Regions from separate parts of the Kitasatospora sp. NPDC057223 genome, predicted to be linked through region 3. Evidence: riboswitches for the same ligand, from Rfam matches in the RefSeq annotation. Region 3 holds a riboswitch; each other region holds the start of a gene.
What was found. A riboswitch is a leader RNA that binds a small molecule or an ion and turns the genes downstream of it on or off. The one in region 3 is predicted to bind cobalamin.
Positions count from the first base shown of each region.

Region 1: linked by a shared signal. The riboswitch ahead of cobN (cobaltochelatase subunit CobN) and the one ahead of metE (5-methyltetrahydropteroyltriglutamate--homocysteine S-methyltransferase) in region 3 are both predicted to bind cobalamin.
Region 2: linked by a shared signal. The riboswitch ahead of ACFUK0_RS20565 (cobalamin biosynthesis protein) and the one ahead of metE (5-methyltetrahydropteroyltriglutamate--homocysteine S-methyltransferase) in region 3 are both predicted to bind cobalamin.
Region 4: linked by a shared signal. The riboswitch ahead of ACFUK0_RS16690 (ribonucleoside-diphosphate reductase subunit alpha) and the one ahead of metE (5-methyltetrahydropteroyltriglutamate--homocysteine S-methyltransferase) in region 3 are both predicted to bind cobalamin.

Region 1 is NZ_JBHUWW010000048.1:1,154-8,719, reverse strand. Features, by position in the region: gene lnt (apolipoprotein N-acyltransferase) at 1-1,018, opposite strand, end outside; gene cobN (cobaltochelatase subunit CobN) at 1,145-4,783, opposite strand; cobalamin riboswitch at 4,961-5,105, opposite strand; gene cobG (precorrin-3B synthase) at 5,174-6,529, shown strand; gene ACFUK0_RS18615 (precorrin-8X methylmutase) at 6,526-7,152, shown strand; gene ACFUK0_RS18610 (precorrin-2 C(20)-methyltransferase) at 7,149-7,566, shown strand, end outside.
Region 2 is NZ_JBHUWW010000056.1:13,246-20,811, forward strand. Features, by position in the region: gene ACFUK0_RS20540 (phosphatidylserine decarboxylase) at 1-686, shown strand, start outside; gene ACFUK0_RS20545 (CDP-alcohol phosphatidyltransferase family protein) at 673-1,551, shown strand; gene ACFUK0_RS20550 (hypothetical protein) at 1,639-3,144, opposite strand; gene ACFUK0_RS20555 (alpha/beta hydrolase family protein) at 3,322-4,437, opposite strand; gene ACFUK0_RS20560 (helix-turn-helix domain-containing protein) at 4,588-5,298, opposite strand; cobalamin riboswitch at 5,541-5,735, shown strand; gene ACFUK0_RS20565 (cobalamin biosynthesis protein) at 5,840-6,835, shown strand; gene ACFUK0_RS20570 (cobyric acid synthase) at 6,832-7,566, shown strand, end outside.
Region 3 is NZ_JBHUWW010000009.1:39,692-47,257, forward strand. Features, by position in the region: gene ACFUK0_RS05945 (hypothetical protein) at 1-69, shown strand, start outside; gene glmS (glutamine--fructose-6-phosphate transaminase (isomerizing)) at 132-1,958, shown strand; gene ACFUK0_RS05955 (NADPH-dependent F420 reductase) at 2,061-2,717, shown strand; gene ACFUK0_RS05960 (PIG-L deacetylase family protein) at 2,814-3,560, shown strand; gene ACFUK0_RS05965 (DedA family protein) at 3,586-4,206, opposite strand; gene ACFUK0_RS05970 (DUF1918 domain-containing protein) at 4,255-4,449, opposite strand; gene ACFUK0_RS05975 (TetR family transcriptional regulator) at 4,589-5,278, opposite strand; cobalamin riboswitch at 5,421-5,644, shown strand; gene metE (5-methyltetrahydropteroyltriglutamate--homocysteine S-methyltransferase) at 5,868-7,566, shown strand, end outside.
Region 4 is NZ_JBHUWW010000040.1:14,222-21,787, forward strand. Features, by position in the region: gene ACFUK0_RS16665 (DUF3311 domain-containing protein) at 1-95, shown strand, start outside; gene mctP (monocarboxylate uptake permease MctP) at 92-1,708, shown strand; gene ACFUK0_RS16675 (histidine phosphatase family protein) at 1,830-2,597, shown strand; gene ACFUK0_RS16680 (helix-turn-helix domain-containing protein) at 2,611-3,588, opposite strand; gene ACFUK0_RS16685 (GNAT family N-acetyltransferase) at 3,975-4,472, shown strand; cobalamin riboswitch at 4,635-4,775, shown strand; gene ACFUK0_RS16690 (ribonucleoside-diphosphate reductase subunit alpha) at 4,963-7,374, shown strand; gene ACFUK0_RS16695 (ribonucleotide-diphosphate reductase subunit beta) at 7,422-7,566, shown strand, end outside.

The DNA.
Region 1 (7,566 bases), on a different contig from region 3:
GGCTCACGCCCGCGATCCAGCCGAGCACCGGCCGCAGCGGGATGTACTCGCCGAACGGGACGAGGCGGATCTTCCGGTAGCGGTCCTCGACGCCGTCCGGGCCGATCAGCACCGCGTCCTTGGAGATCCTCCCGTCGCCCTTGCGGGCGTCCTCCCCGGCCAGCAGCGGGGCCCCCGTCGCGGCGGACAGCGCGCGCAGCCGCTCCAGCACGGCGGTGTCCCGGTCCAGGTCGGCGGTGGTGCTGCTCTCGCCCCAGACCACCAGGTCGACGGGCCGCCCGGCGAGGGCGGCGGTGGCGTTGACGCTCGCGTCCAGGCGCTGCCCCGCGTCCTCGACGATGCCCGGCTGGACCAGCGCGACCGTCGCGCGGCCGTCCGGGGCCGGCTGGGTGCGCAGCGCGAACAGCACCGGGCCGGCCAGCAGAACCAGCGCGCCGGCGCCGGCCGCCAGCACGCGGACCGGCCACCGGCGGGTGCAGAGCAGCACCACCACCGCCGTGTTGGCGGCCACCACGGCGGCGCTGACCAGCCAGATCCCGCCCGCGGCGGCCAGCGCCAGCACCGCCGGATGCTGCCACTGGGTGGCGCCGAGCAGGGCCCACGGGCCGCCGAGCGCCTGCCAGGAGCGCGCGAACTCGGTGGTCACCCACACCGCCGGCACCACCACCAGCGCGGCCAGCGCCCGGCCGGCGGTCACCGGCGGGCGCAGCAGCCGCCACACCGCGAAGCCCACACCGGCCTGGAGCGCACCGAACAGCACCGCCAGCACCGGCAGCGCCGGGCCGATCGAGGGGATCAGCCAGTACATCGCGGTGAGGATGAACCCGGCGCCGAACCACCAGCCCCGCACGGCGGCCTCCCGCGCACTCGGCGCCCGCTGCATCAGCAGCAGACCGGGCACCAGGCAGACCCAGGCCAGTGCCGCGAGACCGGCCCCCGGGAAGCAGAGCACCGGGACGGCGCCCGCGACGAGCGCGGCGTACCGCGGGGGCCGGGTCAGCGCGAATCGGAGCGACATCCTCCGATTGTCCGCCCCGGGGGTGGATGTCACCAGGTCACCGGGCCGGTGACGGCGGAATTCGCGGACTTTGAAGATCAGCACGGGCGCCGCCTACCCGCTGGGGCGGGCGGCACCCGTCGGCCGTCAGCCCTCGCCCTCCAGGTCGCCCTCGCTCTCCAGGAACGCGGCCTGGAGCTGCTCGATCAGCTCCGGGTCGGGTTCGGCCCACAGGCCCCGGCTCGCCGCCTCCAGCAGCCGCTCGCTGATCCCGTGCAGCGCCCAGGGGTTGGCGCCCGCCAGGAACTCGCGGTTGGTCGGGTCGAGCACGTACTCCTGGGTGAGCTTCTCGTACATCCAGTCGGCGACCACGCCGGTGGTGGCGTCGTAGCCGAACAGGTAGTCGACGGTCGCCGCCATCTCGAAGGCGCCCTTGTACCCGTGCCGGCGCATCGCCTCGATCCAGCGCGGGTTGACGACCCGGGCGCGGAAGACCCGGGCCGCCTCCTCGGTGAGGGTGCGGGTGCGCACCGTCTCGGGCCGGGTCGAGTCGCCGATGTACGCCGTCGGCGCCTTGCCGGTGAGCGCCCGGACGGTGGCCACCATGCCGCCGTGGTACTGGAAGTAGTCGTCCGAGTCGGCGATGTCGTGCTCGCGGGTGTCGGTGTTCTTCGCCGCCACGGTGATCCGCTTGTACGCGGTCTCCATCTCCTCGCGGGCCGGGCGGCCCCCGAGGTCGCGGCCGTAGGCGTAGCCGCCCCAGACCGTGTAGACCTCGGCGAGGTCGGCGTCGGTGCGCCAGTCCCGGCTGTCGATCAGCTGGAGCAGACCGGCCCCGTAGGTGCCCGGGCGGGAGCCGAACACCCGGACGGTGGCCTTGCGTTCGTCACCGTGCTCGGCCAGGTCCGCCTGGACGTGGGCCCGGACGAAGTTGTCCTCGTCGGCCTCCTCCTGGCGGGCGGCCAGGCGCACCGCGTCGTCCAGCAGGTTGACCACGTGCGGGAAGGCGTCCCGGAAGAAGCCCGAGATGCGCAGCGTCACGTCGATCCGCGGACGCCCGAGTTCGGCCAGGCCGATCGGTTCCAGGCCGGTGACCCGGCGCGAGGCGTCGTCCCAGACCGGGCGCACGCCGAGCAGGGCGAACGCCTCGGCGATGTCGTCGCCGGCCGTGCGCATCGCGCTGGTGCCCCACAGCGAGAGGCCGACCGAGGGCGGGTAGGCGCCGTCGTTGTCCGCCCGGTAGCGCTCGACCAGCGAGGCGGCCAGCGCCTGGCCGGTCTCCCAGGCGAGCCGGCTGGGCACCGCCTTCGGGTCGACGGAGTAGAAGTTGCGCCCGGTCGGCAGGACGTTGACCAGCCCGCGCAGCGGCGAGCCGGACGGGCCGGCCTTCACGAAGCCGCCGCCGAGCGCGTGCACGACGGCGTCCAGCTCGTCCGTGGTCGCGGCGAGGCGCGGGACGACCTGGTGGGCCGCGAAGGCCAGCACCTCGGCGACGGCGGGCGGCAGGCCGGCGGCGATCTTCTCGACCGCCTCCGGCGCCCAGTCCTCGGCCTCCATCGCCTCGACCAGCTCACGGGCCTTCGCCTCGGCCGCGTCGGTCGCGCCGAGGGTCAGCGCGGACTCGTCCAGGCCGAGCGCCTCGCGCAGGCCGGGCAGCGCGGCGACGCCGCCCCAGATCTGCCGGGCGCGCAGGATCGCGAGCACGATGTTGACCCGGTCGACGCCGGCCGGGGCCTGGCCCAGCACGTGCAGCCCGTCGCGGATCTGGGCGTCCTTGACCTCGCAGAGCCAGCCGTCGACGTGCAGCAGGAAGTCGTCGAAGCCGTCGTCCTCGGGTCGCTCGTCCAGTCCGAGGTCGTGGTCGAGGCGGGCGGCCTGGATCAGCGTCCAGATCTGGGCCCGGACGGCCGGCAGCTTGGCCGGGTCCATCGCGGCGATGTTGGCGTGCTCGTCGAGCAGCTGCTCCAGGCGCGCGATGTCGCCGTAGCTCTCGGCCCGGGCCATCGGCGGCACCAGGTGGTCGACCAGGGTGGCGTGGGCGCGCCGCTTGGCCTGGGTGCCCTCGCCCGGGTCGTTCACCAGGAAGGGGTAGACCAGCGGCAGGTCGCCGAGCGCGGCGTCCGGGCCGCAGTCGGCGGACAGCGCGGCGGTCTTGCCGGGCAGCCACTCCAGGTTGCCGTGCTTGCCGAGGTGGACGACCGCGTCGGCGCCGAAGCCGCCGTCCTCCTGCGCCGCCGCGATCCAGCGGTAGGCGGCCAGGTAGTGGTGCGAGGGGGGCAGGTCCGGGTCGTGGTAGATCGCGACCGGGTTCTCGCCGAAGCCGCGCGGCGGCTGGATCAGCACGAGCAGGTTCCCGGCCCGCAGGCCGGCCAGCACGATGTCGCCGTCGGGGTTGCGGCTGCGGTCGACGTACAGCTCGCCGGGCGCCGGGCCCCAGTGCCGCTCGACCTCCTCGCGCAGGCCGGCGGGCAGTTCGGCGTACCAGCGCCGGTAGTCGGCGGCGGGGATGCGGACGGGATTGCGGGCGAGCTGGTCCTCGGTCAGCCAGTCCTGGTCGTAGCCGCCGGCCGCGATCAACGCGTGGATCAGCGCGTCGCCCTCGTGAGAGTCGTCGCCGTCGGCGGCGGGCGCGAGACCCGGCAGCGCGTCCGGGCCGTCCAGCGGGCCGAGGTCCATGCCCTCCTCGCGCAGCCGGGTGAGCAGTCGCATCGCGCTGGCCGGGGTGTCCAGGCCGACCGCGTTGCCGACCCGGGCGTGCTTGGTCGGGTACGCGGACAGCACCAGCGCGAGCCGGCGCTCGGCGGCCGGGATGTAGCGCAGCCGGGCGTGCCGCACCGCGATCCCGGCGACCCGGGCGGCGCGCTCGGGGTCGGCCGCGTAGACGGTCAGGCCGTCCTCGTCCAGCTCCTTGAAGGAGAACGGGACGGTGATCAGCCGGCCGTCGAACTCGGGGACGGCGACCTGCGTCGCGGTGTCCAGCGGGGAGAGGCCGTCGTCGCTGGCCTCCCAGGCGGCGCGCGACCAGGTCAGGCAGAGCGCCTGGAGGATCGGCCGGTCCAGCGCGGCGAGCGCGCCCGCGTCCCAGGCCTCCTCGTCGCCGCCGGCCGAGGCGTCGGCCGGCCGGGTGCCGCCGGCCGCCAGCACGGTGGTGATGATCGCGTCGGCCGTGCCCAGCTCGGCCAGCAGCCCGGGCTCCGCGCCGCGCAGCGAGGAGCAGTACAGCGGCCGGGGCCGGGCGCCCTTGTCCTCGATGGCCCGGCAGAGCGTCTCGACGAAGGCGGTGTTGCCGCTCATGTGGTGGGCGCGGTAGTAGAGCACCGCGATGACCGGGCCGTCGGCGTTCTCCGCCGTCGCGGTGCGCTCCAGCGGCCCCCACTCGGGGGCGGAGGCGGGCGCGGCGAAGCCGTGGCCGGTGAGCAGCACGGTGTCGGACAGGAAGGCGCCCAGTTCGGCGAGGTTCGCCGGGCCGCCGTGGGCGAGGTAGGCGTGCGCCTCGGCGGCGATGCCGGCGGGGACGGTGGACAGCTCCATCAGCTGGGCGTCGGGTGCCTGCTCACCGGTCAGCACGATCACCGGGCGGGGCCCGGCCAGCAGCGCGTCCAGGCCCTCCTGCCAGGCGCGGCGCCCGCCGAGCAGCCGGACGACCACCAGGTCGGTGCCCTCCACCAGCGCGGGGAGGTCGTCGGCGGTCAGCCGGGCCGGGTTGCCGAGGCGGAACGGGACGGGGCCCTCGGCGGCCCGGGCACTGAGCAGGTCGGTGTCCGAGGTCGACAGAAGCAGGATCATGCGAAGGCCCTCCCGGCCTCGATGGACCCCTCCTGCCCGGTACGGGCAGTGAGGGCGGGCACGGGCACGAGCAGGGGCGGCGGCACCGGGGTGAGCCCGGGCGCAGGCATGCGGCGGCGCATAGGTCGAGCCTTCCTCGGGGTCCGCGCCCCGTGGGGTGTCCCCCCGGCCGGAGACCGGGGGAGAGTCGAGGACGGCAGGAGTTCCTGGCTCCCACGGCGGTGAACCGTGGTCACAGTGGCGGGACCGCACCGGGTTTGCACCGGTTTCCTCCCCTTTGCGCCGTCTCTGGCGTGAGCGGACCACAAGGATCCGCCCGGGAGCATAGTAGGCGCTGGGGGTGATCCACGGGACAGAGCGTCCGGTCGGATCATCGGTATGCTCGCGGCCATGTCACCCTCGACCGACCCCGCCGCCCAGGGCTCCGGCGGGCCCGACCGGGCCCGCGAGGACGCGTGCCCGGGGACCCTTCGCCTACATACGGCCGACGACGGGGCCCTCGCCCGAGTCCGGCTGCCCGGCGGACTGCTGACGGTGGATCAGGTACGGGTGCTGGCCGACGCCGCCGAAGGGCTGGGCGACGGCTCGCTGGAGACCACCTCGCGCGGCAACGTCCAACTGCGCGGCCTGCCGGACGACTGCGGCTCACAGCTCGGCGCCCGGCTGCGCGCCGCCGGCCTGCTCCCCTCCGACCGGCACGAGCGCATCCGCAACATCGTCGCCTCGCCGCTCGCCGGTGTCGACGGCAACGGCCATGCGGACACGACGACTTGGGTCCGCGCGCTGGACGCGGCCCTGTGCGCCGCCGACTGGACCACCGGCCTCTCCGGCCGCTTCCTGTTCGCCCTCGACGACGGCCGGGGCGACGTCGCCGGGCTCGACGCCGATGTGACATTGATCGCAACCCCCGACGGCGCGGCACTCCTGCGCCTGGGCCGTGCCACCAGGGCCTTCGAGGTGCCGGCCGCCGAGGCCGTACCGGCCGCGCTGCTCGCCGCCGAACGCTTCCTCGCCCTGCTGCGCAGCACCGGCACCCGGGCCTGGCGGATCCGCGAGGCCGACCCGGACGGCACCCTGCTCACCCTCCCCGGCCTGCCCGTACGCACCCTGCCCGCACTTCCCGGCACCCTGCCGCAGGCCGGCCCGGTCGCCGGGCCCTGCGGCCGGTACGCGCTCTGCGCAGGGCTGCCCTTCGGCCGGGCCACGGCCGCCGGATGGCGGCTGCTCGCCGACGCCGCCGAGGCCGGCGCGGGCAGCCTGCGGGTCACCCCGTGGCGGGGCGTGGTGATCCCCGGACTCCCGCCGGACGCCGCCGGCCCCTGGGCCCGGCGTATCGCGGCCGCCGGCCCGGGGCTCGACCCGCACTCCCCGTGGGAGGGGGCGATGGCCTGCACCGGCACCCCCGGCTGCGCCAGGTCGCTCGCGGACGTCCGGGCCGACGCGGCCCGCGCCCTCGCCGCTGACGGCCCCGCCGGGCAGCGGCTGCTGCCCGTGCACTGGTCGGGCTGCGCCCGCCGGTGCGGACACCCCGCGGGGGAGTGGGTGGACGTCCTCGCCACGGGGGACGGTTACCAGGTGTCCGTCCGCCCGGGCCCGCCGCAGGATCCCCCGCGGTCGGTGGAACAGCAGTCGGTGGAACAGCGGCCGGTGGAACAGCCGGCAGTGGAACAGCCGGCAGTGGAACAGCCGGCAGTGACAACGCAAGAGATGGCCGAAGCAGTGGCCCGGGCCCGGAGGACGAAGTGATCGAGTACGAGAAGGACGGGGCGGCCATCTACCGCGAGTCCTTTGCCACCATCCGGGCCGAGGCCGACCTGGCGGGCCTGCCCGCCGACGTCTCACAGGTCGTGGTGCGCATGATCCACGCGTGCGGCATGACCGACCTGGTCGAGGACCTGCTCTGGTCCCCGCGCGTCGTCGCGGACGCCCGCGCGGCGCTGCGGGCCGGCGCGCCGGTCCTGTGCGACGTGTCGATGGTCGCGAGCGGGGTGACCCGCAAGCGGCTGCCCGCCGACAACGAGGTCATCTGCACGCTCTCCGACCCGTCCGTCCCCGAGCTGGCGAAGCGGATGGGAAACACCCGCAGCGCCGCCGCGATGGAGCTGTGGCTGCCCCGGCTGGAGGGCGCGGTGGTCGCCGTCGGCAACGCGCCGACCTCGCTGTTCCGGCTGCTGGAGATGATCGAGGCCGGTGCCCCGCGCCCGGCCGCCGTGATCGGCGTGCCGGTCGGCTTCATCGGCGCCGCCGAGTCCAAGCAGGCCCTGGCCGAACACCCCTCCGCCCTGGAGCACCTGGTGGTCCGCGGCCGCCGCGGCGGCAGCGCGATGGCCGCCGCCGCCATCAACGCGATTGCGAGTGAAGAAGAGTGACGGACAACCAGTCGAAGCCGGGCCGGCTCTACGGGGTCGGCCTGGGCCCGGGCGACCCGTCGCTGGTGACCGTCCGCGCAGCCGAACTCATCGGCAAGGCGGACGTGGTGGCGTACCACAGTGCCCGGCACGGCCGCTCGATCGCCCGTTCGATCGCCGAACGTTATCTGACGCCCGGTCAGATCGAGGAGCGACTGGTCTACCCGGTCACCGTCGAGACCACCGACCACCCCGGCGGCTACCGGGGCGCCATCGACGAGTTCTACGAGGAGGCCGCCGCCCGGCTGGCCGCCCACCTGGACGCCGGTCGCGACGTGGTGGTGCTCGCCGAGGGCGACCCGCTCTTCTACGGCTCGTACCAGCACATGCACAAGCGGCTCGCGCACCGCTACCCGACCGAGGTGGTGCCCGGCG
Region 2 (7,566 bases), on a different contig from region 3:
TCAGCCCGTCCCCTCACACCTCCGTCACGGACCGCGATGCCCTCGCCGCTCCGACGGCCGGCCGGCGACCCCGCGTGACCATCGCGCGCGGAGCCACCCCCTGGTTCGTCCCCACCCTCGCCACGGCCGCTCTCACCACCGCCCTCACCAGGCGGAACGGTAAGTGGGCCCTGGCAGCGGTGCCGACCTGCGCCCTGGGCGCGGGCATGCTGTGGTTCTTCCGCGACCCCGAGCGTGAGATCGGCACCGGCCGGGTGATCTCGCCCGCCGACGGCGTGGTGCAGAGCATCGATGCCTGGCCCGACGGCCGGACCCGGGTCGCGATCTTCATGAGCCCGCTCAACGTGCACGTCAACCGGGCCCCGCTGCCCGGCACCGTGACGTCCGTCGAGCATGTCGCGGGCGGCTTCGTCCCCGCGTTCAACAAGGACAGCGACCAGAACGAACGTGTCGTGTGGCATTTCGACACCGAGCTCGGCGACATCGAGATGGTGCAGATCGCGGGGGCCGTGGCCCGTCGCATCGTGCCGTACGTGGACGCCGGCACCAAGGTCGAGCAGGGCGAGCGGATCGGTCTGATCCGGTTCGGCTCGCGCGTCGACACCTACCTGCCGGCCGGCGTCGAGGCCGGCGTCGAGGTCGGCCAGAAGACCACCGCCGGGGTGACGCGCCTTGACCGTGACTGATCCTGAGACGATCGCAGGCCTGGATGACGAGGAGACCGAGCTCCGTCGCCGCCGTTGGGCGCGCGACCGCGAGCTGCGGGCTCCGCGTTCACCGCAGCACCTGTCCACCGCCGACTTCCTGACCCTGGGCAACGCCGTCTGCGGCTTCCTGGCGATCTACTCGATCACCACCGGGGTCCTGGTGCCGCACATCACCAACCCGGACGCCGCCCCGGACCGGCACAGTGCCGCGACCGCCGTGGTGCTCCTGCTCATCGGCTCGATGTGCGACCTGTTCGACGGCCTGGTGGCGCGCAAGCTGCGCTCCTCGGCCCTGGGTGCCGAACTCGACAACCTGGCCGACCTGATCAGCTTCGGCATCGCGCCGGCCTACTTCGTCGCGGTCTGGGGCATGGTCTCGCCCGGTTCGGACAGCCGGCTCTCCGCGCTGATCGCGCTGACGGTGCTGCTGTCGGTGGTGCTGCGGCTGGCCCGCTTCTCGGCCGTGAAGATGCGGCCGGGGGTCTTCCAGGGCATGCCGTGCCCGATGGGTGCCATGACGGTGCTCGCCATCGTGCTGCTGGACCCGCCGTTCCTGCCGGGTCTGCTGGCCATCGCCGGTACCGCGTACCTGATGATGAGCCGGATCGAGTACCCCAAGCCGCAGGGCATGCTGGCCACCGCGACGCTCTGCTGGATCGTCGTGAGCATCGGCTGCCTCGCCGCCTGGGCGACCGGCCTGCCGGGTGGCGACACCCTGCTGCACATCGGCGCGTTCGCCCAGATCGCGCTGGCCGCGATGGCGCCGCTGCTGGTGATCCGCCGCAAGGTGGGCCAGAAGGTCGGCGACGTGCGCGCCCGCCGCGCGGAGTCGCGGGTCGGCTGACCGCGGGTACGACAGCGAAGGGGCCCGGATCCACCAGGATCCGGGCCCCTTCGGCGTGCGCGGTGCGTTCAGGCGCCGCCGGTGCGCTCAGGCTCCGCCGGTGTGCACGGCGAAGGCGGAGCGCCGGGCCGCCCGGGCCACCGCCGGGTCGGGGTGCACGCCGGAGACGGCGGTGAGCACCGACGTGGCGCGCGGGTGCCCGGACTGGCGGGCGCGGGCGAACAGCCGCACCGGGTCGCCGGCCGAGGCCGCCTCGACGTGGCCGACCAGCAGTCCCGTCTCGCCGTGGTCGAGGACGGCGGCGGCGGTGTCCACCCAGAGCCAGGCGGCGTCCTCGGCGCCCAGCACGTCGGCCGGCGAGACGCCCTCCTCGTCCGACTGCTCGGCGAGCCAGAGCAGCGCGTACGGGCGCAGCACCGGCTCGTCGACGGCGGCCCGGACGGCCTGTTCGGCGGTGCCGCCCGCGACCCGCAGGGCCTCGAAGGCGAGGCCGCGCACCAGGGCGTCGTCGCCCTGGGCCGCGTCGAGCAGTTCGGCGACGGCACGGTCGACCGGCCGGGCGGCGACCCAGGCGCGGTACTCGGCGCGGGCCGGGCCGGGTGAGTAGTCGGCGCAGGCGTTGAGGAGTTCCAGGGCGCTCTGCTCGATGTGCCCGGCGGCGGTCTGCGCGACGGTGCAGATCTCCTCCAGCTTGGCGCGCACCGCCCAGTGCCCGAGTCCGGAGAGCTCGGCGGCCTCGTCCTTGCGGAGCACGGCGCCGACGGCGGCGAGGCCGTCGAGCATCCAGTCCAGGACGGCGGCGACGTCGGAGGGCGCGGGCGGGTTGTCGACCTGGGGCTCGCGGCAGGTGCCGCGGACGGCGGACACGGCGGAGGCCGCGTGCGGCACGGGCGAGAGCGGGAGCCCGCCGGTGCCGGCGCCCATCCGGCGCTCGTCGAGGCCCCGGCGCAGCAGCTCCATGAGCTCGCTCTCGGGGACGGGGCCGTCGACCAGGTGCAGGAAGGACAGCAGTTGCGGGGCCTGGTCGACGGCCTGCCCGGCGAGCACCGCGAAGACGCCGCGCAGGGCGGCCGGCGGCACCGGGGCGAGCAGGGTCCAGGCGTCGAAGAGTGCGGACCAGCCGCGGACGACGGCCTCGTCGTCGTGTTCCCAGGCGTGCAGGCGCCAGCCGGGTGCGGCGCCGCCGTCGCGGGGCTCGACCAGGCCGGTGAGCAGGGCCTGTCCCCAGGCCTTGGCGGCGGCGCCGACCGTCATGGCGAGCGCGCGGCCGGCCGCGCGGGCGTCGTCGGGCAGGAGTTCGCCGCGCTTGTCGACCTGCTCCAGCTCGCCGGCCCAGCGGGCGATCCGGACGGCGTCGACGAGCATCCGCCGGGCCAGCGGGGCCAGCTCGGCGGGTGCGGGGAAGCCTTCGGGTACGGGGACACGCCCGCGCCCGGGGGCCGGTGCGGGGCCACGGCGGCGGGGTGCGCCGGGGGTGCCCGGACGCGCACCGTCGGTGCGGTGGGCGGTACCGGGCAGACGCGTCACCGTCGCGCCGGTACCGATCGTCGGCGGGAGCGGGGCATCACGGTCGCGCGGGTTCCGAGACGTCACGCCGTGCAGTCTTCCCCGTGCACGGGCGTTCTGTCACATCGAGTTCGGCGAGTCTGCGGGGAGGCGGGGCGGTAGGGGTCACAAGATCGGGCAACAGGCCCCAAACCGGTCCCGCCCGACCCGAAAATGACGTGCTCACGCCACCCTCTGGTACCCGCCGGCACCGGACGGCCGGGTTCAGAGCAGCGGCGTGAGGAACCGCCGCAGGCTCTCCTCGTAGCCGCCCGGATCCGCGTTCCACAGGGCCGCGTGCTCCGCCCCGGGGACGGGCCGCAGGGTGACCAGGTCGGCCCGGCGCTCCCCGAGGCGGGCGGCCGCCTGCCAGGGCGCGACCGCGTCGGCAGGGCTGTGCAGCACCAGCGTGGGCACCTGGAGGTCGGTGCCCTCGGCGAGCCGGGCGAAGCCCGCGAGGTCGACCTTGGAGCGCCCCTCGGCGGCCAGCGCGCCCAGCGCGGCGAGCGGGGCGCTGACACCGGCGCCGGTGGCCTGCCGGCGCACGGTGGCGGGCCAGTCGAGCACCGGCGAGTCCAGGATCAGCCCGCTGACCGCCGACGCCCAGGTGGAGCGGGCGGCCGTCTGCAGGGCCATCGTGGCGCCCAGCGACCACCCGTAGAGGACGACCCGGCCCGCACCGCTGTCCAGGGCCAGCCGGACGGCCGCCTCGACGTCGCGCCACTCGGTCTCGCCGAAGTGGCCCAGCCCGTCGGGGGAGGCCGGCGCCCCCTCGTCCCCCCGGTAGGTGACCGAGAGGACGGGCAGGCCGAGCCGCGCCAGCTGGGGCATCGCGCAGAGCGTCTGCTCGCGGTCGGCGCCCGGGCCGTGCACCAGCAGCACCCAGATGCCGCGCTTGCCGTCCACGTACCAGGCGGGCAGCGCGCCGCCCTCACCGTTGGCGGCGGTCTCGATGAACGGGAGCCCGAGGGCGGTCCCCGGGTCGCCCCGGTACACCCGCGGGGTCAGCCGGACGGCGGTACCTGGCTCCGGGGCGCCGTCGGCGCGCTCCAGACGGCGGGTGACGCCCTGCGGGGAGCTCTGCAGGACGTCCCCGACCACCGCGTGACCGTCCGCCCCCCATTCGAGGGCGTAGCGGCCGGGGCGGGCGCTCTGCGGCGTCCGGGTGAGCGTGACGCGGCCGGCCGCCAGGCCGGTGACCCGTACCTGCGCGGCGCCCTTCGGGGCGCCGCCCGCCCCCGGGTGCACCGCCCGCTCGGAGACCCTGCGGCCGAGCGCCAGCACGGCGACGCCCGTCCCGGCTGCGGCTGCCGCCACGACGGCTGCGGTTCCCCAACGCATATCGCTCTCCCCGCTCTGGTGCCTGCCGCTCCGCCGCCTCGCCGGCCGCGGCCCGGTTGCATACACACACCAGTCCACTCGCCGCGCGGGCGGGCGGCCACCGGTGCGGGCCGTCCGGGGCACGGAACGCCGGCTCGCCGCCGGCGCCGGTCAGACCGGGATCCCGGTGTGCTGCCCCGCCAGCAGCTCCCAGAAGCGCTCGGCGAGCGGGCGGTCACGCCGGGGCGGCTCAGGTTGCGCCGGGGCGGCGGACCCCCAGCTGCCCGCACCCCAGTGGGCGGTGACCTGCTGCTCCTCCTGGAGGTCCGTCAGGACGGCGGCCAGGGTCTCCCGCGGCACCGGGACGATCCGCCCGATCGCCTTGACCTGCGCCTGCCAGCGCCCGTCGACGCACCGGCGCAGCCGCTGTTCGAGTTCGTCCCCGCGCCCGAGCACGGCCGGCACGTCCCGCAGGGTCAGCCCGAGCACCTGGGCCAGGGCGTACGTCTGGTCCTCGTCGCCGTTCCAGCTGCCGGTGGCCTCCGCCAGTTCGTACGCGCGCGGCGGGACGCCGATCCGGCGGGCCGCCTCCTCCCGGCCCAGCTCGCGGGCCACCCGGAAGTCGCGCAGGCAGGCCGGGCGGGCGCCCATCAGCTGCGCCGGCGGACACCACAGGGCGCGGGCCAGGGCGATGAACTCCTCCTCGGACGGCCGGATCTCACCGCTCTCCCAGCCGATGACGTGGCCGGGCAGCAGCCGGATCCCGTGCGCGGCCATCCCCTCGGCCACCTGTTGAGGGGTCAGGCCCAGTCCGGCACGGTGTGCCCTGGCCGCCGCGGGCGAGAAGGGGACCGGCGGCAGGTGGGGCTGTCTGGGTCGCATGGGGAACGACCGTACGGGCCGGGGCCGGTGCGCCCCCAGGCTCCGAACGCACGAAGCGCGGCCCGGGCTCCACCCGCGCGACCGGCGGATCGTCCAGAGCCCGACGGCCCGGCGGGCACCGTACTCGGAGGTAGCGACGGTTCCCGGGGCCGGCCGGCCGGCCGCCCAACCGCCGCTGCGGGCGCGCCCGCCGTGCCCGCCCGGCGTGTGACCAAACCCTCCGCGACCTCGGTTGACGCCCGGTCGAACAGCGTGATGGGATCCTTCAGCCAAACGGAGGCAATGCAGAGGAAGCCGGTGCGAATCCGGCGCGGTCCCGCCACTGTCACCGGGGAGCACACTCGAACAGGCGTCAGCACGGCCCCCCGGGGCCCGCGGACGCCCCGGGCGTGCCCGACCCGGAAGCCAGGAGACTCTCGCCCCCGGTACGTCGATCCAGGGCGCGGACCCTGAGTGAGGACACGCACGCCATGCAGGCTGCCCGGGCCGACCACCGGCCACCGTCGAACCGAGCCCGCCGCCGAACCGCGTCGCCCCTGCCGTGCGCGGGCTGACCCGCAGCGCAGCCTTCGCCCTCGGAGCCGTCGCCGGATACCTCGCCGACGCCCGCTTCGCGGACCCCCGCCGCGGCCACCCCGTGGCCGCCTTCGGCACCGCCGCCGGCCGCCTGGAGCGGCTGCTCTGGCGTGACCGCCGCGCCGCCGGCACGGCGTACACGGCGCTCTGCGTCGGCACCGTCGCGGCCGGCGCCGTGCTGGCCGAGCGGACGGCCGGGCGGCTCCCCGCCGGCCGGGCGGCGCTGGCCGCCGCCGCGACCTGGACGGTGCTCGGCGGCACCTCGCTCACCCGGGAGGCGCGGACCATCGGCCGCGCGCTCTCCGCGGGCGACCTCGCCGCCGCCCGCGAGCGGCTGCCGCACCTGTGCGGGCGCGACCCGAGCGCCCTCGACGAGCAGCAGATCGCCCGCGCCGTGGTCGAGTCCGTCGCCGAGAACACCGCCGACGCCGTGGTGAACGCCCTGGTCTGGGGTTCGCTGGCCGGCACCCCCGGCCTGCTCGCCTTCCGCGCCGTCAACACCCTGGACGCGATGGTCGGGCACCGCTCGCCGCGCTACGCCCGGTTCGGCTGGGCCTCGGCCCGGCTCGACGACGTGGCGGGCTGGCCGGGGGCCCGGCTCACCGCCCTGCTGACGGTCTGCGCCGCTCGCGAGCCCGGCACGGCCTGGCGGGTCTGGCACCGCGACGGCGCCGCCCACCCCAGCCCCAACGCGGGCCGCGCCGAGGCCGCCTTCGCCGGCGCCCTCGGGGTGCGGCTGGGCGGCACCCTCGCGTACGGGGCGCGGGTCGAGCACCGGCCGGTGCTCGGCGCCGAACTGCGCCCGGTCGGGGTGGACGACATCGAGCGCGCCTGCCGGCTGTCCCGCCGGGTCGGCCTGCTGGCGCTCGGCGTCACGGTGGCCGGGCACGGCGCCCTGCGGTACGCCCTACGGACAGTCGGTGGGCAACGAGGCAGTCAACGAGAGGGTGGCCGGAATTGAGCGGGGCACTGCTGGTCGCCGGAACGACGTCGGACGCGGGCAAGAGCGTGGTCACGGCAGGGATCTGCCGGTGGCTGGCCCGGCAGGGCGTCAGGGTCGCGCCGTTCAAGGCGCAGAACATGTCCCTCAACTCCTTCGTCACCGCCGACGGCGCCGAGATCGGCCGCGCGCAGGCGATGCAGGCGCAGGCCGCCCGGGTCGAGCCCGAGGCGGCGATGAACCCGGTGCTGCTGAAGCCCGGCGCGGACGGCCGCAGCCAGGTGGTGCTGCTCGGGCGGGCGGTCGCCGAGGTCGGCGCGATGGACTACCGCGAGCGCAAGCCCGTCCTGCTGGAGCGGGCCCTGGAGTGCCTGGCCGACCTGCGGCGCCGGTACGACGTGGTGGTCTGCGAGGGCGCGGGCTCGCCCGCCGAGATCAACCTGCGGGACCGCGACATCGCCAACATGGGCCTGGCCACCGCCGCCGGGCTGCCCGTCGTCGTGGTCGGCGACATCGACCGGGGCGGGGTGTTCGCCGCCATGTACGGAACGCTGGCGCTGCTGTCCGCCGAGGACCAGCGGCACGTGGCCGGCTGGTTCGTCAACAAGTTCCGCGGCGACGCCCGGCTGCTCCAGCCGGGCCTGGAGATGCTGCACGGCCTGACCGGCCGTCCGGTGCTCGGCACCCTGCCGATGCTCAAGGGCCTGTGGCTGGACGCCGAGGACTCGCTCGACCTCTCCACCGTCGTCGAC
Region 3 (7,566 bases):
CTGCCGGCGCGCCGGGTCGCGGCCCCCGAGCTGTCGGCCCGTCAGCTGCGCCGGATCGTCTACGGCTGAGCCGGCACCTCCCTCCCACCCTCTCCCTCCACCCGATCCGATTCACGAGGAGCCAGCGACCCATGTGCGGAATCGTTGCCTACATCGGCCCCAAGGACGCGACCCCCTTCCTGCTGGAGGGCCTGCAGCGGCTTGAGTACCGCGGCTACGACTCCGCCGGCGTCGCCGTCAGCGGCCGCACCGGCGGTCTCAAGCTGCGCAAGGTCAAGGGCAGGGTCGCCGACCTCGCCGCCGCCGTACCCGCCCGCTTCAAGGGCACCACCGGCATCGGCCACACCCGCTGGGCCACCCACGGCGAGCCCAGCGACGCCAACGCGCACCCGCACCTGGACAACTCCGAGCGCATCGCCGTCGTCCACAACGGCATCATCGAGAACGCCGACGAGCTGCGGGCCAAGCTCACCGCCGACGGCGTGACGTTCCTGTCCGAGACGGACACCGAGGTGCTCGCCCACCTCATCGCCGCGCACGCCACCGAGGGCACCGAGCTGGAGGACGCCGTCCGCGCCGCCCTCGGCAAGGTCGTCGGCACCTACGGCATCGCCGTCCTCGACGCCGAGCAGCCCGACCGGATCGTGGTCGCCCGCAACGGCAGCCCGATCGTGCTCGGCATCGGCGAGAAGGAGATGTTCGTCGCCTCGGACGTCTCCGCGCTCGTCCGCTACACCCGCCAGGTCGTCCACCTGGAGGACGGCGAGCTCGCGACCGTGCGCGCCGACGGCTTCCGCACCTTCACCGAGGACGCCCGCACCACGCACCGCCAGCCGTCCACCGTCGACTGGGAGATCGACTCCTACGACACCGCCGGCTACGAGCACTTCCTGCTCAAGGAGATCAACGAGCAGCCCGGCTCGGTCGAGCGCACCCTCAGCGGCCGCCTCGACGAGCGCTTCGCCACCGCGCACCTCGGCGGCCTCAACCTCGACGCCCGCGAGCTGCGCGAGATCCGCCGGGTGAAGATCCTCGGCTGCGGCTCCGCCTACTACGCCGGCGAGATGGGCGCCCAGCTGATCGAGGAGCTGTCCCGGATCCCCGCGCACAGCGAGCCCGCCTCCGAGTTCCGCTACCGCAACCCCGTCATCGAGGCCGACACCCTGTACGTCGCGGTCAGCCAGTCCGGCGAGACCTACGACACGCTCGCCGCCGTCCAGGAGATCAAGCGCAAGGGCGGCCGCGTCCTCGGCGTCGTCAACACCGTCGGCAGCGCGATCGCGCGCGAGTGCGACGGCGGCATCTACCTGCACGCCGGGCCCGAGATCTCGGTCGCCTCGACCAAGGCGTTCACCTCCACCGTGGTCGCCTTCGCGCTGCTCGCCCTGCACTTCGGCCGGATCCACGACCTGTCGCCCGCCGACGGCCGGCGCATCGTGGCCGGCCTCAAGGCACTGCCCGGCCAGATCCGGGAGATCCTGGAGAACGACGGGGAGATCGCCAAGCTCGCCCAGGAGTACGCCGAGTGCGAGGGCATGATGTTCATCGGCCGGGTGCGCGGCTTCCCGGTCGCCCGCGAGGGCGCGCAGAAGCTGAAGGAGATCAGCTACGTCCACGCCGAGGCGTACCCCGCCAGCGAGCTGAAGCACGGCCCGCTCGCACTGATCAACCCCGAGCTGCCCACCGTCGCGCTCGTGCCCGACGACGAACTGCTCGACAAGAACCTCACCACCCTCGGTGAGATCAAGGCCCGCGCCGGCCGCGTCATCGCGGTCGCCCACCGCACCCCCGACGCCCGGCTCGCCGACGCCTGCATCCTCATCCCCAAGAGCGAGCCCGAGCTCGACCCGCTGCTCCTCAACATCCCGCTGCAGCTGTTCGCCTACCACGCCGCCGTCGCCCTCGGCCGGGACGTCGACAAGCCGCGCAACCTCGCCAAGAGCGTCACCGTGGAGTAACCCGGCCCGGTGCAGCGGGCCGTCCGGTCCGCTGCACCAGGGCATGACGTATCGTCAGCCTGCTGATCCACAACGGTGGAGCGCGACGAACGGGAGACTGCGGTGCGATTCGGAATCATCGGTACGGGGACGGTCGGCCGGACCCTGGCGGACAAGCTGGTCTCCCTCGGTCACGAGGTGACGGTCGGCTCGCGGACGAAGGACAACACCGCCGCCGGGGCCTGGGCCGAGAAGGCCGGCCCGCTCGGGCACGGCGGCACCTTCGCCGACGCCGCCGCCTTCGGCGAGGTGGTCATCAACGCCACGGCCGGCACCGTCTCGCTCAAGGCCCTGCGGGCGGCCGGGGCCGACACCCTCGCCGGGAAGGTCCTGGTCGACGTCTCCAACCCGCTGGTCTTCTCGGCGGAGGGCGAGGTCAGCCTCGACCCGGTGTGTACCGACAGCGTCGCCGAGCAGATCCAGCGGGAGTTCCCGCAGGCCCGGGTGGTGAAGGCGCTGAACACGATGAGCGCCCCCGTGATGGTGGAACCGGGCCGGGTGCCGGGGGAGCACAACGCCTTCGTCGCGGGCGACGACCCCGACGCGAAGGCCGTGGTCACCGCCCTGCTGGAGGAGTTCGGCTGGCCGGCCGGGTCGGTGCTGGACCTCGGCGACGTCAAGGGGGCCCGCGGGATGGAGATGCTCATGCCGTTCTGGCTCCGGCTGATGGGCCACTTCGGCAGTACCGACTTCAACTACTCCCTCCGGTCGGCCGGCTGAGCCGCCGGTTCTCCCGGCCCGGCCCCCCGGCGTACCGTTGCCAAGGGGGCCGGTGCCGCGACCGGGAGCCGCGGCCGAGGAACGAGCGAGGTCCCGATGAACGAGCAGCAGCCCGAGCCGTACCAGGCGCTCCGCGAGGACTGGCAGACCGCCGTGGCCGTCGTCGCCCACCCCGACGACATGGAGTACGGCGCGGCCGCCGCGGTGGCCCGCTGGACCTCACAGGGCAGACGGGTGGTCTACGTGATGGTCACCAGTGGCGAGGCCGGCATCGACTCGCTGCCCCCCGAGCGGTGCCGCCCCGTCCGCGAGGCCGAGCAGGTCGCCTCGGCGGCCCTGGTCGGCGTGCACGAGGTGGAGTTCCTCGGCCATCCGGACGGCGTGCTGGAACACGGGCTGACGCTGCGCCGCGACATCGCGCGGGTGATCCGCCGGCACCGCCCGGAGATCGTCCTCACCACCAACTTCCGGGACACCTACGGCGGCGTCATGCCCAACCAGGCCGACCACATCGCCACCGGCCGCGCCACCCTGGACGCCGTCCGTGACGCGGGGAACCGCTGGGTCTTTCCCGACCTGGTCGACGAGGGGCACCAGCCCTGGGACGGAGTGCGCGAACTCTGGGCGGCCGGCTCCCCGGACGCCCGGCACGCGGTGGACACCACGGACTTCTTCGACGTCGGGGTGGCCTCGCTGCGGGCCCACAAGGCGTACCTGGAGGGGCTCGGCGGCGACATGGCGAACGCGGCGGACTTCCTGGAGGGCTTCGCCCGCGCCGCCGGCACCCGGCTGGGCGTGCGGTACGCCTCGTCGTTCGAGGTGCTGCCGTTCAGCTTCGGCTGACGGGGCCGGCCGGGTGCCGCGGCCGCTACCGGCGGGCCCGCCGGCGCAGCACCTGGTGCACGGCCAGGGCGGCGACGACGACACCGAGCGCCACCAGCAGCCACAGCTGGTAGCGCACCACACGCTCGTACACGGTGCCGATGTTGGCGCCCGCGAGATAGCCGAAGGCCGACCAGACACCGACCCACAGCACCGCGCCGAGGACGTTGAAGAAGGTGAAGCGGCGCGCGTCCATGCCGGTGGTGCCGGCGATGATGCCGTTGGCCTGGCGCAGCCCGTCCACGAAGCGGGCCACCGTGACGACCTTGCCGCCGTGCCGGTCGAAGAAGCCGTCCGCGCGTTCCATCCGGGCCGGCGTGAGCAGCACGTAGCTGCCCCAGCGGTGGACGAAGGCCCGGCCGCCGGTGCGCCCGATGACGTAGCCGAGGGTGTTCCCGGCGATCGCGGCGACGAGGGCGATGACGATCACGGCGGCGAGGTTCAGGTGCCCCGTACCGGCGTAGACGGCCGCCAGCACCAGGATGGTCTGGCCGGGCGCGGGGATGCCGCAGTTGTCGAGCAGCACGAAGGCGGCCAGCGCCGGGTAGCCGTAGTGCTCCAGCAGCGGGGCCAGGCCGTCCAGCGGGCCGGGCAGCGGCGCGGACACGCTAGTGGTCCGTCCCGCGCCGGGCGGGCGCGGGACGGACGGTGCGCGTCAGCTGATCTTCTTGCTGTGCTCGACGACGGTGTCCGGTCCCGGGTAGACGAGCCCCTCGTGGCCGTCCTCGAAGGACACCAGGTACGGCGGCTCCCCGTTGGGGCCGCGGACCTCGGTGATCTCGCCCGTGCGGTCCGCCATGCCCACCGACCTGCTGTGGATGTGGAGCTGGTCACCTACCGCTGCATGCACGATCTGCTCCTTAGGTAGTGACGGCCCTCGTGCCGCCGACAGGCAGGCCGCCGCGCCCGGGCCGGCCGGGCCGCCGGCAGCCGTCCTGCTTCCACTGTGCTGCCGGCCGGGCCGGCCCGCAACGCTTCGGTGCCGCTGGTCAGGCGCCCGCGGGCCGGTCCGAGAGGTAGCCGCGGAGCAGGCGCTTGCATTCGGCGATCAGCACGGGGTCGCCGTCGGGGTCGCTGCGGAAGGCGAGTTTGAGGACGGCGTCCGCCGACTCCAGCGCCACCCGCAGGACCACCGGGCCGCCCGGCCGCCCGGCCCGGTCGGTGAACAGGTCGCCGCCGAGGGCCTGCAGCCGCACCGCCACGGTCGCGTTGTTGTCGAGTGTCGTGTCCAGCAGGTGCCGGTCGTCGAGGACGCCCGTCGGGCTCGGGTCGACCAGGCCGAAGTCGACCTGCCCGAATCCGGGTACGGCCCGCTTCATGGCGACGAACTCCTCCACCGCGAGGTCGACGAAGCCGGGCACGCCCGGCGGGGCCTCGGCCTCCAGCCGGCGGGCGAGACGCTCCAGGTAGCGCTCCAGGTTCCGGGCGGCCAGGGCGGCGAGCAGGCTCTCCTTGCCGGCGAAGAACTGGTAGAGCGTGCCGATCGGCACCTGGGCCCGCTGGGCCACCGCCTTGGTGGTCAGGGCGGTGGCGCCGACCTCGTCCAGCAGGCTCGCGCAGGCGTCGAGGATGCGCTCGTACCGTTCCTGGCTGCGCTGCTGCACCGGACGTCGCCGGGGAGCGGTGCTCGGCCCGCCGAGCTGCCCGACCGGGTCCCGGTGGTCCGTGTCCGCGCTCATGGCCACACTGTGCCGCATCCGGCGTTCCCCGGGCGAATCACCGGCGCGGGCGCCGCCGCGGGTACCCGTTCCGGCCCGGGGTGACGGCGCCGCCGGGTACCGGCATCCGGACGATCGCCGACGGGGCCGGTCCGGAGGGCCTAGGCTGTGCCTCGCAGTCGGTTCGCCCTGCCAGCCAGGCAGGCGCGTCGCAAGAGGGAACCCGGTGTGAATCCGGGACTGCCCCGCAGCGGTGAATGGGAACGACCGCCGTCACATGCACTGGGCCCCAGCAGGGGCCCGGGAAGCGACGGCCAGTAGGTGTCCGCCCTTCCAGGGCGGGTGTGCCCATGAGTCCGAAGACCTGCCACTGCCCGCGTGCACCCCGCACGCGGTGATCTCGGTGACCTCGTGGGCGGGTCGGCGGAGCGGGCGGGCACATCCTGGTGCCGCGCCCCCACTGCTGTGTTCCTTCGCGCCCCCGTGCTCTCCCGGGATCGCAACGCGACTCGCGAAGGAGAGTTCCGTGTCATCGAGTTCCACCACCCCGCAGTCCGGTACCCCGCAGCCGCAGCCCGGCGCTCGTCCGTCGGCCACCCCGCAGTCCACCGTGTACGGCTACCCGAGGCAGGGCCCGAACCGGGAGCTGAAGAAGGCGGTCGAGGGCTACTGGGCCGGTCGGGTCGACGCCGACGCCCTGCGGGCCACCGCCGCGGGCCTGCGGCGCGACAACTGGCACCGGCTGGCCGAGGCCGGCGTCACCGAACTGCCCACCGGCGACTTCTCGTTGTACGACCACGTGCTGGACGCCACGGTCGCCGTCGGCGCGATCCCGCCGCGCCACCGGGCCGCCGTCGACGCCGATCCGCTGGACGGCTACTTCGCCATGGCCCGCGGCACCCAGGACGCCGCACCGCTGGAGATGACCAAGTGGTTCGACACCAACTACCACTACCTGGTGCCCGAGTTGGGGCCGGACACGGTCTTCGCCGCGAACTCCGCCAAGGCCGTCTCCGAACTGCGTGAGGCCCTGGCGCTGGGCCACCGCGCCCGCCCGGTGCTGGTCGGCCCGCTGACCTACCTGCTGCTCGCCAAGCCCGCTCCCGGCGTCGGCGCCGACTTCCAGCCGCTCACCCTGCTCGACCGGCTGCTGCCCGTCTACGCCGAACTGCTCGCGGACCTGCGCGCGGCCGGCGCCGACTGGGTCCAGCTCGACGAGCCCGCCCTCGTCCAGGACCGCAGCCCGGCCGAACTGAGCGCCGCCGCAAGGGTCTTGCGCGAGCTCGGTGCGCTCACCGCCCGGCCGAGCATCCTGGTCGCCACCTACTTCGACCGCGCCGGCGAGGCGCTGAAAGTCCTCGCCAAGGCCCCCGTCGAGGGCGTCGGCCTGGACTTCACCGGCCCCGGCGCCGCCAACCTGGACGACCTCGCGGCCGTCGGCGGCCTCCCCGGCAAGCGCCTGGTCGCAGGCGTGGTGGACGGCCGCAACATCTGGATCAACGACCTGGAGAAGTCGCTGACCACCCTGGCCACCCTGCTCGGCCTGGCCGACCGGGTGGACGTCGCCCCCTCCTGCTCCCTGCTGCACGTCCCGCTCGACGCCGGCGCCGAGCGCGACCTCGACCCGCAGGTGGCGCGCTGGCTGGCCTTCGCCCGGCAGAAGACCGGTGAGATCACCACCCTCGCCCGGGGCCTGCGCGAGGGCACCCACGCGATCACCGCCGAACTCGCCGCCAACCGGGCCGACCTGGCCTCCCGCGCCGCCTCCGCCCTCACCCACGACCCGGCCGTCCGTGCCCGCGCGGCAGCCACCACCGCCGGGGACGCCCGCCGCCTCCAGGCCTACCCCGAGCGCGCCGTCGCCCAGCGGGCCCGGCTGAACCTACCGCTGCTGCCGACCACCACCATCGGCTCCTTCCCGCAGACCACGGAGCTGCGCACCGCCCGCGCCGACCTGCGGGCCGGCCGGATCGACGGCGGCACCTACCAGGACCGGATGCGCGCCGAGGTCCGTGAGGTCATCGCCTACCAGGAGAAGGCCGGCCTCGACGTCCTGGTGCACGGCGAGCCCGAACGCAACGACATGGTCCAGTACTTCGCCGAACAGCTCACCGGCTACCTGGCCACCCAGCAGGGCTGGGTGCAGTCCTACGGCACCCGCTACGTCCGCCCGCCCGTGCTGGCCGGCGATCTCTCCCGCCCGCACCCGATGACCGTCGACTGGTACCGCTACGCCCAGGACCTGACGAGCCGTCCGGTCAAGGGCATGCTCACCGGCCCCGTCACGATGCTCGCCTGGTCCTTCGTCC
Region 4 (7,566 bases), on a different contig from region 3:
TACCGGTCTCGGCCGTCTTCACGGTCGCCGCCTACCTGCTGATCACCCGCGACGAGAAGGCCCGCAAGGCCGCGAAGACAGGTGGCGCGCGATGAAGCACGGCGTGAACGTCACAGCCCTGACGGTCTTCATCCTCTTCTTCCTCCTGGTCACCGCGATGGGCTTCCTCGCCTCCCGCTGGCGCCGGGCCGACAACGCCCTGCACCTGGACGAGTGGGGGCTCGGCGGCCGCAGCTTCGGCACCTGGGTGACCTGGTTCCTGCTCGGCGGGGACCTCTACACCGCGTACACCTTCGTCGCCGTGCCCGCCGCGGTGTACGCCACCGGCGCGGCCGGGTTCTTCGCGGTGCCGTACACGATCATCGCGTACCCGCTGGTGTTCCTCTTCCTGCCGCGGCTCTGGTCGGTCTCCCGGGTGCACGGGTACGTCACCCCGGCGGACTTCGTGCGCGGGCGGTACGGCTCCAAGGCGCTGTCGCTGGTGGTCGCGCTGACCGGCATCCTCGCCACCATGCCGTACATCGCGCTCCAGCTGGTCGGCATCCAGGCCGTGCTGGACGTGCTGGGGGTCGGCGGCGGGCCGGGCAGCAACTGGTTCGTCAAGGACCTGCCGCTGTTCCTGGCCTTCGGCGTGCTGGCCGCGTACACGTACTCCTCCGGGCTGCGGGCGCCGGCCCTGATCGCCTTCGTGAAGGACACCCTGGTCTACATCGTGATCATCGTCGCGGTGATCTACATCCCGATGCGGCTCGGCGGCTACGGGCAGATCTTCGACTCGGCCGCGCAGAAGTTCAGCGCGCCCAAGTCGCCCGGTTCGCTGGTCATCCCCGAGAACAAGCAGTGGACGTACGCCACGCTGGCACTCGGCTCGGCGATGGCGCTCTTCATGTACCCGCACTCGGTGACGGGTGTGCTGGCCTCCAAGTCGCGCAAGACGGTGCGGCGCAACATGGCGATCATGCCGGCCTACTCGCTGATGCTCGGCCTGCTGGCGCTGCTCGGCTTCATGGCCATCGCGGCCGGCGTCGGCAGCGGGGTGAAGGGGTTCAACGCACAGCTGTCGGTGCCGCAGCTGTTCGAGAACATGTTCCCGGACTGGTTCACCGGCGTCGCGTTCGCGGCGATCGGTATCGGGGCGCTGGTGCCGGCCGCGATCATGTCGATCGCCGCCGCCAACCTGTTCACCCGCAACGTCTACAAGGAGTTCATCAAGCCGGCCGCCACGCCGGCCGACGAGACCAAGGTCGCCAAGATCGCCTCCCTGCTGGTGAAGGTCGGCGCGCTGGCGTTCGTCCTCACCATGGACAAGCAGTCCGCGATCAACCTCCAGCTGCTCGGCGGCCTGTGGATCCTGCAGACCTTCGTCTCGATCGTCGGCGGGCTGTTCACCCGCTGGTTCCACCGCTGGGCGCTGTTCGCCGGCTGGGCGGTCGGCATGGTCTACGGCACCTGGAAGGCCTGGGGCATCGCCAGCCCCGCCACGAAGCACTTCGGCGGCAACGCGGCCGCGATCCCCGGGATCGGGGAGATCGGCTACATCGGCCTGACGGCCTTCGTGCTGAACCTCGTGGTGGCGGTGGTGCTGACGCTCGTCCTGCGGGCCGCCAAGGCCGCCGAGGGCGTCGACGAGACCAGCCCGTCCGACTACAGCGCCGAGGCCGGCGACGAGGCGACGGCGAGCGCGCCGGTACCGGTGGCGGCGCACTGATACACCCTGCGCGCGCCCTGTGATCGCGCCGTCACCTCCGTGAACACTGGAGGAGGCGGCGCGATCATATTTGTATGAGCGGGCCGTCCGAGGCACTCGACGACAACGGGGAGACGCGGCCATGGCAGAGACCGGCACCACCGTCAACGGACAGCACGCCGAGACGCAGCACCGGAGCACACCGGACGTCCGGCAGCCCTCCCTGCTGATCGCCACCCGGCACGGCGAGTCCACCGCCAACGTCGAGTTCCAGCTCGCCGAGGCCGCCGGTGCGCTCAGCGTCCCGATCAGCTGCCGGGACGCCGACATCCCGCTCTCCATGCACGGCCAGCAGCAGGCGCACGCCCTGGGCCGGTGGTGGGCCGCCCTGCCCACCGCCGACCGCCCGCGCAGCGTCTGGTGCTCCCCGTACGTGCGCACCGCCGAGACGGCCCGGATCGCGCTCGCCCAGGCCGCCGGGCTGGGCGCGGTGCCCATCTCGCTGGCCGTCCGCTACGACGAGCGGCTGCGGGACCGCGAACTCGGCGTCCTGGAGATGCTGACGAGAGCGGCGATCGAGGCGAAGCATCCGGAGGAGGCGGCCCGGCGGCGCAGGATGGGCGAGCTGTACTACCGGCCGCCGGGCGGGGAGTCCTGGTCGGACGTCGCGCTGCGGGTCCGCAGCTGCCTGCGCGACCTGGCCGAGCAGGAGGACGGCCGCCCGGTGCTCCTGGTGGCGCACGACTGCACGGTGCTGATGCTGCGCTACGCGCTGGAGCGGCTCACCGAGCAGCAGCTGCTGGAGCTGGAGCAGGTCCGCAACTGTTCGACCAGCATGTGGCGGGCGGCCGGCGGGCGGCTGCGCCGCGAGCAGTGGAACGGGACGGAGCACCTCGCCGCCGGCCGGTGAGCGGGCCGGGCGGTCAGACCCGCAGGCCCGGCTCCCCCGCCCAGGCGCCGCCCGCGAAGGTGCGCCGGTAGGCCAGTGGCGTGGTGCCCAGCCACCGGCCGAAGTGGTGGCGCAGCGCGGCGCCGTTGCCGAAGCCGCAGCGGGCGGCGATGGCGTCCACCGGCTCGGCCGTGCCCTCCAGCAGGCGCTGCGCGAGCAGCAGCCGCTGGCCGGTGAGCCAGCGGTGCGGGGTGGTGCCGGTCTCCTGCTGGAAGCGGCGGGCGAAGGTGCGCGGGGACATGTGGGCGCGGGCGGCGAGCTGGTCGACCGTCCACTCCTGGTCGAGGTGGTGGCGCATCCAGTCGAGCAGCCCGCCGAGTGAGGCGCCGTCGTCCTCGGGGAGCGGGCGGGCGACGAACTGGGCCTGGCCGCCCTCGCGGTGCGGGGCGACGACCATCCGGCGGGCGATCCCGCGGGCGGTCTCGGCGCCCTGCATGCGGCGGACGAGGTGCAGGCAGGCGTCGATGCCGGCGGCCGTGCCGGCCGAGGTGATCACCGGGTCGGCGTCCGTGTAGAGCACGTCGGGCTCGACGGTGGTGCGGGGAAAGCGCCGGGCGAGTTCGGTGGTGTACCGCCAGTGGGTGGTGGCGCGGCGGCCGTCGAGCAGCCCGGCCTGGCCGAGCAGGAAGGCGCCGCTGCAGATGGAGAGGACCTTGGCGCCGCGGTCGACGGCTGCCCGGAGCGCGTCGACCACGGGCAGCGGGTAGGAGTCGCGCAGGCCGGTCGCGGTGACGATCACCAGGTCGGCCGTGGCCAGCCGCTCGGGGCCGTGCGGTACGTCCACGGTGAAGCCCGCGTGGGTGCGGTGCGGGCCCGGGTGGGCGCCGGCGATCGCGAAGTCGTACACCGGCAGGCCCTCCTCGCTGCGGTCCAGGCCGAAGACCTCGCAGGCCACGCCGAGTTCGAAGGGGTGGACCTCTTCCAGGACGACGGCGACGACGTTCTTGAGCATGCCGTCCAGCATGCCGTGCGGGCCGGGCCGGGCGCCAGGGTCGGGGTGGCAGTATTTCGATGCAATCCTGCGTTCCTGCCACTCGTGGCGCCCCGGACGCGCCGTCAGAGTGGAGTCATGGACTCCTCGGCGCTCACAGGCGCGCTCTCCCTGCTCGGTGCCGTCGGCGGCTTCGGCCTGCTCGGCGTGCTGATCGGCCGCGACGTGGACCGCAACAGCCGGCACGGCCGCGACAACTGGCACCGGCCCACCGGCTACCCGGCCGACCCCGGCACCCCCGACCGGCTGCACGGCGCCCCCGGCCCGGCATCCGAGCCCCTCGCCGGCACCCTCCCGGCCGGCACCCTCCCCGCCGCCGGCGACCTGCCCTCCGGCACACTGGCGCCATGCACATCGTCATCCGCCACGCCCGCGAAGAGGACCTCCCGGGTGCGGGTGAGGTCTGCGTCGAGGCCTTCGTCGGGGGCGGCCACACCGCGCCCGACGGCCCCTACGTCGACCTCCTGCGCGACACCGCCCGCCGGGCCCGGGAGGCCGAACTCCTCGTCGCGGTCGACGGCGGGCCAGGAGGACAGGTCCTCGGCTGTGTGACCTTCGCCGCGGGCGGCACCGTCTGGGCCGACGTCGCCGAGCCGCACGAGGGCGAGATCCGGATGCTCGCCACGGGCGCCCCGGCGCGCGGCCGGGGCGTCGGCGAGGCGCTGGTGCGGGCCGCGCTGGCCCGCAGCGGCGCGCTGGGCCTGACCGCGATGGCGTTCTCCACCCGGCCGGACATGCACGCGGCACACCGCCTCTACGAGCGGATCGGCTTCCGCCGCGCGCCCGGGCGGGACTGGTCACCGGCCCCGGGAATTGACCTGCTGGTCTACAGCAAGGCCCTCTGAAGGCACCGGACGGACACCCGCAGCCACCGGCGCGCGGGGGGTGCCCGAACGGCCCGCACGGGCCCCGGAAAGCCACGTCAAGGGCCCCTCCGGGATGACTCCACACCACTCGCCCACTCGAACAAACGATCGGCGCGACACAACATGTGGTGGTAACAAGGATCAGCGGCACTAGATGTATGCTCACTCCTGCTGTCGAACGCAGGGGAACCCGGTGCGAATCCGGGACTGCCCCGCAGCGGTGAGCGGGCTGTTCCCAAGGCCCCGCGAGTCCGAATACCTGCCGACGGCGTGCCACACGGCCTCCCCGCAGAGGCCCTGCAGCACGGCAACACTTCCGGGCCTCGCGGGCGGGCCGGGGAGACACCGTCGCGCGACGCCACCCGGCACACGCGCCGTGCTCCCCTGCCCCCGTACGGCCCGGTGACCTTGAGTCGTCCGCCGATCGCCGCCAGGAGAGAGCGCCTTGACCACCGCTGCCTCAGCCACGCTGCCCGCCCAGGGTTCCAGCACCTCCGCACCGTCCGACCCGACGGTGTCCGACCCGGGCGGAGCGCTCCTGCGGCTGCTGACCGACCGCAGCGCAGACCTGCCCGAGGTCGACCCCGGCCACGTCGCCGCCGCCGCCCTGCGCGGCCGCCACGCCGGCTCCGACTTCGCGGAGCTGCGCGGGCTGGCCGTCGAGGCCGCCGCGTCGATGATCGCCGAGGACCCGCAGTACTCGAAGCTCGCCGCCCGCCTGCTCGCCCTGGAGATCGCCGACGAGGCCGTCGGCCAGGGCGCGGTGTCCTTCTCCGCCTCGATCACGGTCGGCCACGCCGAGGGCCTGATCGGCGACACCACGGCCGCGTTCGTGGCCAAGCACGCCGACACCCTGGACGCCCTGATCGACCAGAGGGGCGACGACCGCTTCGAGTACTTCGGCCTGCGCACCGTCCAGTCGCGCTACCTGCTGCGCCACCCCATCACCCGCAAGGTGATCGAGACCCCGCAGCACTTCCTGCTCCGCGTCGCGTCCGGCCTGGCGGTCGGCGACGACGAGCAGTCGGTGCGCGAGGTGTCCGAGCTGTACGCGCTGATGAGCGCGCTGTCCTACCTGCCGTCCTCGCCGACGCTGTTCAACTCGGGCACCAAGCACCCGCAGATGTCCAGCTGCTACCTGCTGGACTCGCCGCTGGACAACCTGGACTCGATCTACTCGCGCTACGCGCAGATCGCCCGGCTGTCCAAGCACGCCGGCGGCATCGGCCTGTCCTACAGCCGGATCCGCTCGCGCGGCTCGCTGATCCGCGGCACCAACGGCAAGTCGAACGGCATCGTGCCGTTCCTGCGCACGCTGGACTCCTCGGTCGCGGCGGTCAACCAGGGCGGCCGGCGCAAGGGCGCGGCCTGCGTCTACCTGGAGACCTGGCACGCGGACATCGAGGAGTTCCTGGAGCTGCGCGACAGCACCGGCGAGGAGGCGCGGCGCACCCACAACCTGAACCTCGCCCACTGGATCCCGGACGAGTTCATGCGCCGGGTGAACGCCGACGCCGACTGGTCGCTGTTCTCCCCCGCCGACACCCCCGAGCTGGTCGACCTGTGGGGCGCCGACTTCGACGCCGCCTACCTCGCCGCCGAGGCCGCGGGCAAGGCCGTGCGCACCATCCCCGCGCAGACCCTCTACTCGCGGATGATGCGCACCCTGGCGCAGACCGGCAACGGCTGGATGACCTTCAAGGACGCCTCCAACCGCGCCGCCAACCAGACCGCCGTCCCCGGCCGGACCGTCCACTCCTCCAACCTCTGCACCGAGATCATCGAGGTCACGGACGATTCCGAGACCGCCGTCTGCAACCTCGGCTCGGTCAACCTGGGCGCGCACGTCGCCCCCGGCGCCACCCCCGCCGACCTGCTGAACGCGATGGACTGGGACCGGCTGGACACCACCGTCCGCACCGCCGTCACCTTCCTCGACCGCGTGGTGGACATCAACTTCTACCCGACCCCCGAGGCCGGCGCCTCGAACTCCCGCTGGCGCCCGGTCGGCCTCGGCGTGATGGGCCTTCAGGACGTCTTCTTCCAGCTCCGCCTGGACTTCGACTCCGCCGAGGCCAAGCGGCTGTCCACGCTGATCGCCGAGCGCATCATGCTGGTCGCCTACGAGCGCTCCAACGAGCTGGCCGAGGAGCTGGGCCGGCACGAGGCGTACGCGGAGACCCGCGCCGCCCGCGGCCAGCTGCACATCGACCACTTCGAGACGGCCCCGCAGTGGGCGGAGCGCTGGGACGCGCTGCGCGCCAGGATCGCCGCCACCGGCCTGCGCAACTCGCTGCTGCTGGCGATCGCGCCGACCGCCACCATCGCGTCCATCGCGGGCGTGTACGAGTGCATCGAGCCGCAGGTGTCCAACCTGTTCAAGCGCGAGACCCTCTCCGGCGAGTTCCTCCAGGTCAACCCGTACCTGGTCCGCGAGCTCAAGGAGCTGGGCGTCTGGGACGCCCAGACCCGGGACGCGCTGCGCGAGGCCAACGGCTCCGTGCAGGAGCTGAACTGGCTGCCCGTCGAGGTCCGCTCGCTGTACCGCACCGCGTGGGAGCTGCCGCAGCGCGCGCTGATCGACCTGGCCGCCGCCCGGCAGCCGTACATCGACCAGAGCCAGTCGCTGAACCTCTTCATGGCGGCGCCGACCATCGGCAAGCTCAGCTCGATGTACGCGTACGCCTGGAAGGTCGGCCTGAAGACCACGTACTACCTGCGGTCGCGCCCGGCCACCCGGATCGCTCAGGCCGCCTCCGGCGCCGCCCGCGCGGCCGCCCCGGCCCCGGTGTCCGTGCCGACGCCCACCCTCACTCCGGAGGAGGAGGCAGCGCTCGCCTGCTCCCTGGAGAACCCCGAGTCCTGCGAGGCCTGCCAGTGAGTTCCCCCACCCCGGAGACCGACTTCGACGCGCCCGGCCGCGAGAAGATGCTGCTCGACCCCGGTTTCGAGCTGACGCTGCGTCCGATGCGCTACCCGTCGTTCTACGACCGCTACCGGGACGCGATCAAGAACACCTGGACCGTCGAGGAGGTGGACCTGCACTCCGACGTCGCCGACCTCGCCAAGCTCA